One region of the Paenibacillus sp. NPDC057967 genome, then DNA from elsewhere that is predicted to be linked to it. Evidence: riboswitches for the same ligand, from Rfam matches in the RefSeq annotation. Region 1 holds a riboswitch; each other region holds the start of a gene.

Region 1 (2,261 bases):
TTTCTTGAAGGCTTCGCTGGCGCAGAGCTGCCTAGCTGGCACTATCATAAGGAAGTAGAGTTTATTCTCGTATTAGACGGAATTCATGAGATGCATACCTTAGACCGAACCTATCGCCTGGAGCAGGGCGATGTGATGGTGATTGGCTCCAATCAGCTTCATCGAGCAGTAGGTCATGCAGGGCACGAAGTAGAATATATTGTACTTCACGTCGATCTGGAGCCGTACTTCGATCCGGCGACGATTAACTATTTAAGCTGTTTCATGGAGGTGCTTCAGCCGCTTGACGGACTGAATGATCTGTTCGCGTCCAACCCAAATGCAAGGGAGGAGGTGGGCCGTGCGATCTTCAGCATTCATGAGGAAGTCATGGCCAGACGTCATGGCTACGAGGTAGCGGTCAGCATGCATATCAAAGCGCTGATGCTTGCCATGCTAAGGCATGACGCAAACGACATATTATCACCGGGCGGAAAGCTGGACGCTCACGTACTGAAGCCTGTCATTGCCTTTATAGATGAGCGACTGGGCGAAAAGATACATATGTCTGAACTGAGCGCTTTAGCCGGAATGAGCTATGTCTATTTTTCTAAGTATTTCAAAACGCATATGGGACTGCCGTTTACCGAGTATGTCAATCGGCGACGTATTGCTAAGGCTACGCGCCTGCTTGCCCTTACCGATCGAAAAATAACGGACATCGCACATTCCGTAGGACTGGAGAATATGGCGCATTTTTATGAATTGTTCAAACGCTTCAACGGCTGTACGCCAAAGCAGTTTAAACTGAAAATGACGTTGTCAGCAGAACCGGAATAGATTCCTCCCCTTATTTCCAACTAGCGCAGGAGGAGATGGTCTAGTTGAGAAAAGCATCAATAAACGCATATAATTCGCGATCGGCTGATAGCGCAATGCATGTAAGCGCTTCTATCGGGATTTTTAAGCTTTTTCCGCCGAAACATGTCTGGAATGCGCTTTTACAAAACATTCGGAAAGGAGTAGCATTAGGCTCATAAATGAATATGCGTAACGCTCAATGGTCCGTTAAGACCAGCGGGGGAACCAAAGCGATCGTAATGGGTCGCAGGGGTGAATCCATGTTATGGTAGGGAGCTCTCGACTTCCGAATCCGTCAGCTAACCTCGTAAGCGTTGTTCGGGAGATAAGTGCGCGCGCTTGTGTTCGTCATGACCACAGAGAGCTTGTTTCTCTGTGGTCTTTGCTGTGTCCAATCAACAATGAATAGTAGAAGAGAGGCTCGTCAGATGGGAAAACAATTTGTAGTCATTGGGTTAGGGAGATTCGGGGGAAGTGTGACGCGAACATTGCTATCGCTTGGCTACGAAGTTATGGGAATCGACAAGGATGAGAAGAGAGTACAGGAATACGCGCCTATCTTGTCCCATGTCTATCAAGCCGATTCGACTGATGATCAGGTCATGCGGGAGCTCGGTGTGCGCAATCTGGATCATGCGATTGTAGCCATAGGCGAAAACCTTCAGTCCAGTATATTAACTACATTGATTCTGAAGGATATTGGCGTCAAATTCGTAACAGCCAAGGCAACAAGCGATTATCATCAGCGGGTGCTTGAAGGCGTCGGTGCGGACCATATCGTTCACCCGGAGCGCGATACAGGAGTACGGGTAGCCCATCAGGTCACCTCCAAAAACATGATTGAATACTTGGAGTTATCCCCCCAACATAGTCTCGTCGAAATGATTGCCCCGCCAATCTTCTGCGGCAAAACATTAAAAACATTGGACTTCAGAGCCAAATTCGGCTGCAGCGTCATGGCCATACGCAGAAAAGACAATGACTTGGTTGTATCTCCGCACGCGGACGATCGTATATTTGAAGGCGACATGTTAGTTATCATCGGCAAAAACAGCGATATTACAAGGTTCGAGCGGACATTCGCAGACTAAGTGTGAAGTCTGGATGCTTGCAGAAGGACAGTATACTTTTTGCCCGATAACATGTACGTATACAGAAATCATTCAGTACCCCCTTTCTGAGGGTGTTCTTTTTTGGAAAAGGGCTCACTCTCCCATCTGCTCAGGAACAGGTATATAAGATAAAACCATCTATCCAACTCTTGTAAAAGGTTGGGTATTTTGTTATACTAAAAACAGAACATATGTTCTCTTTTTTTGGGGGGGGTGAGGGATGTGGGAATATTATTAGCTTGGCAAGAGTTTAATGCACAATATCGGAGGGATGAGGATTTGCTTCCTCTTCTTGAACGTTTGAAGTGG
Region 2 (2,261 bases), on a different contig from region 1:
CATGTATTTCTCGATCATATCGAGAACAGGACGAACATTGTATTTCGTATTTTGCAATTCCGATACGAGCAGTTCTGTGTTGCAGTTGCCTGCCGCGCGTCCCATGCCGTATACGGATGCGTCAAGCAGCTCAACGCCTTTGTTCGCCGCGATCAGCGTGTTCGCGAATGCAAGCTGCAAGTTGTTATGCGCGTGAACGCCAAGACGCTTGTTCGGCAAATGCTGCTGGAATTTATCCACCAGGTAGCCTACATCATCCGGCTTCAGGCTGCCGTAGGAATCCACGATGTATACAACGTCTACAACGCTGTCGTTAATTTGCTTGAATGCTTCGACCAATTGGTTCTCCATCACGTTGGAAAGCGCCATAATGTTCAGCGTCGTCTCATATCCGCGGTCGTGGAAAATTTGCACCAGCTCAAGAGCCTTGTCTACATCTTGAATGTAGCAAGCTACGCGGATCAGGTCGAGCAGGCTCTCGCTGCGCGGCAAAATGTCATTCTCGTCAACGCGGCCGATATCAACCAGCGCAGACAGCTTGGTGTTGCCTTTGTTCGGAATGACCTTGCGAAGGAAATCGTCGTTCAGGAAGCGCCATGGGCCTGCGCTATCTGCACCTTTCAACAGCTTCGGCGAGTTTTTGTAGCCGATCTCCATGTAGTCGACACCAGCTTCGTTCAAGCTATTATAAAGGTGCTGTACAAACTCGACGCTGAAATCCCAGTTATTGACGAGTCCGCCGTCACGAATTGTACAATCGACAATTTTACAATGACTAGTTTTCGAATGCATGCTTGCTGCTCCTTTGATTTGAACATGAGTTCACTTTTTATCTACCATCATACTTGAAATATGACGGGAACGCAAAGTAATTATGTCGGTATTTGGATATTTTGGACGATTGGTTGTCCCGATAAGATATCATTTACAAATTGATATTTTAAAGTTAAAATATTATGTAAACATCAACGCTTAATTTTTCCGACCTGGAAAAAGCGGGGGAACCAACGTAAGTGCGACGTGGGCCGACAGCCGGCCGCAGCCTTGCAAGGGGTGAGTCCGGGGATTTGTACCCCCGGTAGGGTCTACTCTCTAGCCCGAATCCGACAGCTAACCTCGTAAGCGGACAAAGGAGAGGTGTCTTATGCTTTCTTTATCTTTGCAAGATTCCCCATTCCCTTCGGAACAACCCCTGCAGCTTAGCATTAGCCGCGTGGAAGTATTCGTCATACCGGCGCTCGCGATTGACTCGGCAGGGTATCGCGTTTGTCTTCGCATTAGCAGCGACCTCGGTTATGGCTGGAACGAGCAATTCGTCAGTGACAGCGAGCCAAGTCTGCAACTCGACCGTTGGGGTCCGCTATTCCGCAGCTTCATCGGCCGTTTCTCGATCGTTTCCTTGACCGAACGGCTCACCGAACGAATCGCGCAGACTCTTAATCCCGATAATCGGGCTTACCGTTTATTTTCCGCCGCAATTACACAGCTGCAGAACCCGGGCTCCGGACGCCCGATTTCATCGGCTGAGCCTGCCGAAGAATCCGTTCTTCAGCAGCGCGCCGTCGCTTATTTATCCGTAGATTAGCAGCATACGCTTGGATATGGGGATATCCTATGTCGGCCAGCCTATCAAGGCAAGCCGCAACCTGCATCAAGCCCGAAGCCTTCCAACCCGGAAAGCCCGGGCTTGTTTGCGTTTTGGGGGAGCTGTCCGGCGGCGCTCAGTCAGGCTGCAGCTTTTCGTTCTCTAAGCCGAGTTTTTCGGTCTGCAGCTCGCTCGGCATCGACGTTCTGCTCTCTAAGCCGAGTATCTCGGCTTACAGCTCGCTCGGCGGCGGCTTTCTGCTCTCTAAGCCGAGTTTTTCGGCTTGCAGCCTGATCATCATCTATAGATAAATAAAAAGATGCCTCCACCATCAATTTTCAATGGTAAAGGCACCTCGTTTTTGCATATTCGCAACCTTTCGACTTCAACACCTCCAGAATGGTTTAGCGAGTTATTGATTAGTTAAAACAAACTTCCGCTCACATTCCCACTATCAGCCTATAACAGCTAGTACGCACAATGTTCATCAGACTGGTATATATGAACTATGCATGACTAGCGGCAGCGCAATGATATTGCGGTGCTGCACAGCCGCCGCCGCGCCTGCAACCCCTTTGACCGATTCATGTGCTCATTCGTCTAAACTCCTTACTTGAATACAGAAGGCTGCACCGCCTAACGAGCTCGTTTATCTGGTACAAACACACATCGAACC
Region 3 (2,261 bases), on a different contig from region 1:
CTCGAGGGGATGAGCAGAGTTTGTTCCGAAGAAGCCTCCGCCGTTGTTGCCCAGCTCCTTAATCGCCAGGAACGATCCGACAGGCCCTCTTGCGATATGCTGTTCAGCTCCTTCCATCGTCGCAGCCGTCACAGAAGGCTCCAGCGTCTGAGGCACACCCTGCGATACGAACAGAAGCGATGTGACGATAGCAATCGGCAGCAGAATGCGCGTAATGGAACGAATCATATCGACAAAGAAATTGCCAAGCGGCTTGCCAGCCAAGCCTCGAATGAACGCCATAGCTGCGGCAAGCGTCGTTGCCGGTGCCGTGAACATCAAGAAGACAATTGCAAGCATTTGTGCCAAATAAGACATGCCGCTCTCCCCGCTGTAATGCTGCAGGTTCGTATTCGTCATAAAGCTGATAGCCGTATTGAACGCCAACGTAGGCTCCATAGCTGCAATGTTGCCCGGATTGAGAGGGAGCAAGTGCTGCAGCCGGAAGATCATATAGACGACCAGAATCATAAAAGCGTTGGCGAACACGAGCGATAACCCATATTGCTTCCAGGTCTGGTTCGTTTTTTGGATGCCGCTAAGCGCCATAATCGGCTTCTCCAGCCAGCCGAAAGCGCGGTCGAGAGTTGTAGGCGAATAATCGAATGCACGCGCGATATATAATCCTGTTGGCTTTGCCAACGTCACAACGATTAATAGAAAAATGCCAATCGAAAGAAGCCCGGCAATCGTCACTTCCAGTCCCTCATTTCATCACCCATAATGGATAAACTATTGATCCTTCCGCCCGCTATCCGTTTCCTTCGCCGACCAAGCGGCAAGGCCCCATACGGAAGCCACCAGCACAACCAAAAATGCAACCAAGATCACATCTAGCACGATGCATCCTCCTCTCCGTTCTTCTCCAATCGATTCTCTTCGAATTCCGATACAAGCTCCTCCGGCTGCAGCGACGCATGCAGCAGCTGATCCGCTCCCAAATGCCGATATAGCCCTGGAATGCTGTTATTCTGGGTCACCACGATGATTCTGCCCGATACAAGCGGACGGAATAGCTTTAAGTACCTGCAAACCAGCGGCACAGAGTTATCGAATAAATACACATCATGAATCTGTCCGCCCTTCAGCGAACAATCCTGGTCTTTCGTATCGAGCTTGATAAAGCAGCTGATTCCGAATCCCTCATGGATTCGCCGTTGCCTGCCGCTGCTGACCAAAGCCGCTACAGGCCAGCCCTTGTATAGCAACAGCTTCACAAATTGCCGACCGTATTCATTCGGCGCATATACCAGCGTAAGCTTTGAATGGAACGAGTTCACTCTTCATTCTCCTTTATCCCTTTCAGCCAATTGGGCGCAAAAAAAGAAGCCTGCGAAGGAGGGGTCCCTCGCGGCTTCTTCTGTAGGCATAGCGAAACAAGCTTCGCTTATGCTGAAGAGCTGCAATTGGCCTCTCTCGAATCGCTTACGAGGTTAGCTGTCGGATTCGGGCGTGAGAGCCGCCCTACCGGACCTGCCAGGTCCGGATTCACCCCGGGATTTCACGCTTGGCGCAAAATCGAATGGTTCCCCCGTTTTCTGCTCTGTGCAGAAACTCAGCGTGTTGCTTGGTCATAATCCTATTTGCGCATCAAAAAACCACAGAGGCACGTGTCCCCTGTGGTCGCCAATGCGATCACAAGCCACTTCCTCTCCATCTACGCTTACGAGGTTAGCTGTCGGATTCGGACGGTGAGAGTCGCCCTACGCTTGGCCGGCGCCCAATCTGGCGCTGCAAGCGATTCACCCCTTGCCATCCGAACTTCCGGCTCTCACACCGGACTGTTCACTTGGCGAATGGTTCCCCCGTTTTCCCGCCTCTTGCGGGAAACTCAGCGATTGCTGTAAAGCTTAATCCGAATATTACTCCTGTCTTCTGAAAGTGTAAAGCAGCAGTAAATGCTGCTTTCACCGATTTTCCATACCTTGCAATCTGATTTATCGCATTCATCGGCTCTTCTCGGAGAAAAGCTCTTCTACACTCGTGCAATCACAGCCGCACACGATTTCCGCCTTGCAGGCGAGCCCTTTTATGGATTTTTCCGAAGACCGCCCGTCGCCAGCAGCAGGGCAAACGAGATCACGACCATGCCAGCCGTCCAGGCCCAAGCCATCGGCATATTGCCGGAATCGACCGCGACATAGATCGCGGTAGGAATGGTCTGCGTCTTGCCCGGAATGTTGCCCGCAATCATCAGTGTTGCCCCGAACTCGCCCAAGCTG

Evidence for each region. A riboswitch is a leader RNA that binds a small molecule or an ion and turns the genes downstream of it on or off. The one in region 1 is predicted to bind cyclic di-AMP.
Region 2: it holds a riboswitch for cyclic di-AMP, as region 1 does, so the genes downstream of both, ACFVSO_RS19105 (5-formyltetrahydrofolate cyclo-ligase) here and ACFVSO_RS18110 (potassium channel family protein) in region 1, are expected to answer to the same signal.
Region 3: it holds a riboswitch for cyclic di-AMP, as region 1 does, so the genes downstream of both, ACFVSO_RS05295 (hypothetical protein) here and ACFVSO_RS18110 (potassium channel family protein) in region 1, are expected to answer to the same signal.

What each region holds. Positions count from the first base shown of each region.
Region 1 is NZ_JBHVQB010000006.1:439,309-441,569, forward strand. It holds gene ACFVSO_RS18105 (helix-turn-helix transcriptional regulator) at 1-819, shown strand, start outside; cyclic di-AMP (ydaO/yuaA leader) riboswitch at 1,024-1,169, shown strand; gene ACFVSO_RS18110 (potassium channel family protein) at 1,269-1,931, shown strand; partial or broken gene ACFVSO_RS18115 (transposase) at 2,175-2,261, shown strand, end outside.
Region 2 is NZ_JBHVQB010000007.1:139,221-141,481, forward strand. It holds gene ACFVSO_RS19100 (aldolase catalytic domain-containing protein) at 1-792, opposite strand, end outside; cyclic di-AMP (ydaO/yuaA leader) riboswitch at 960-1,140, shown strand; gene ACFVSO_RS19105 (5-formyltetrahydrofolate cyclo-ligase) at 1,145-1,585, shown strand; gene ACFVSO_RS19110 (hypothetical protein) at 1,615-1,896, shown strand.
Region 3 is NZ_JBHVQB010000002.1:176,905-179,165, reverse strand. It holds gene kdpA (potassium-transporting ATPase subunit KdpA) at 1-729, opposite strand, end outside; gene ACFVSO_RS05300 (signal peptide protein) at 772-879, opposite strand; gene ACFVSO_RS05295 (hypothetical protein) at 873-1,319, opposite strand; cyclic di-AMP (ydaO/yuaA leader) riboswitch at 1,446-1,610, opposite strand; cyclic di-AMP (ydaO/yuaA leader) riboswitch at 1,684-1,886, opposite strand; gene modB (molybdate ABC transporter permease subunit) at 2,069-2,261, opposite strand, start outside.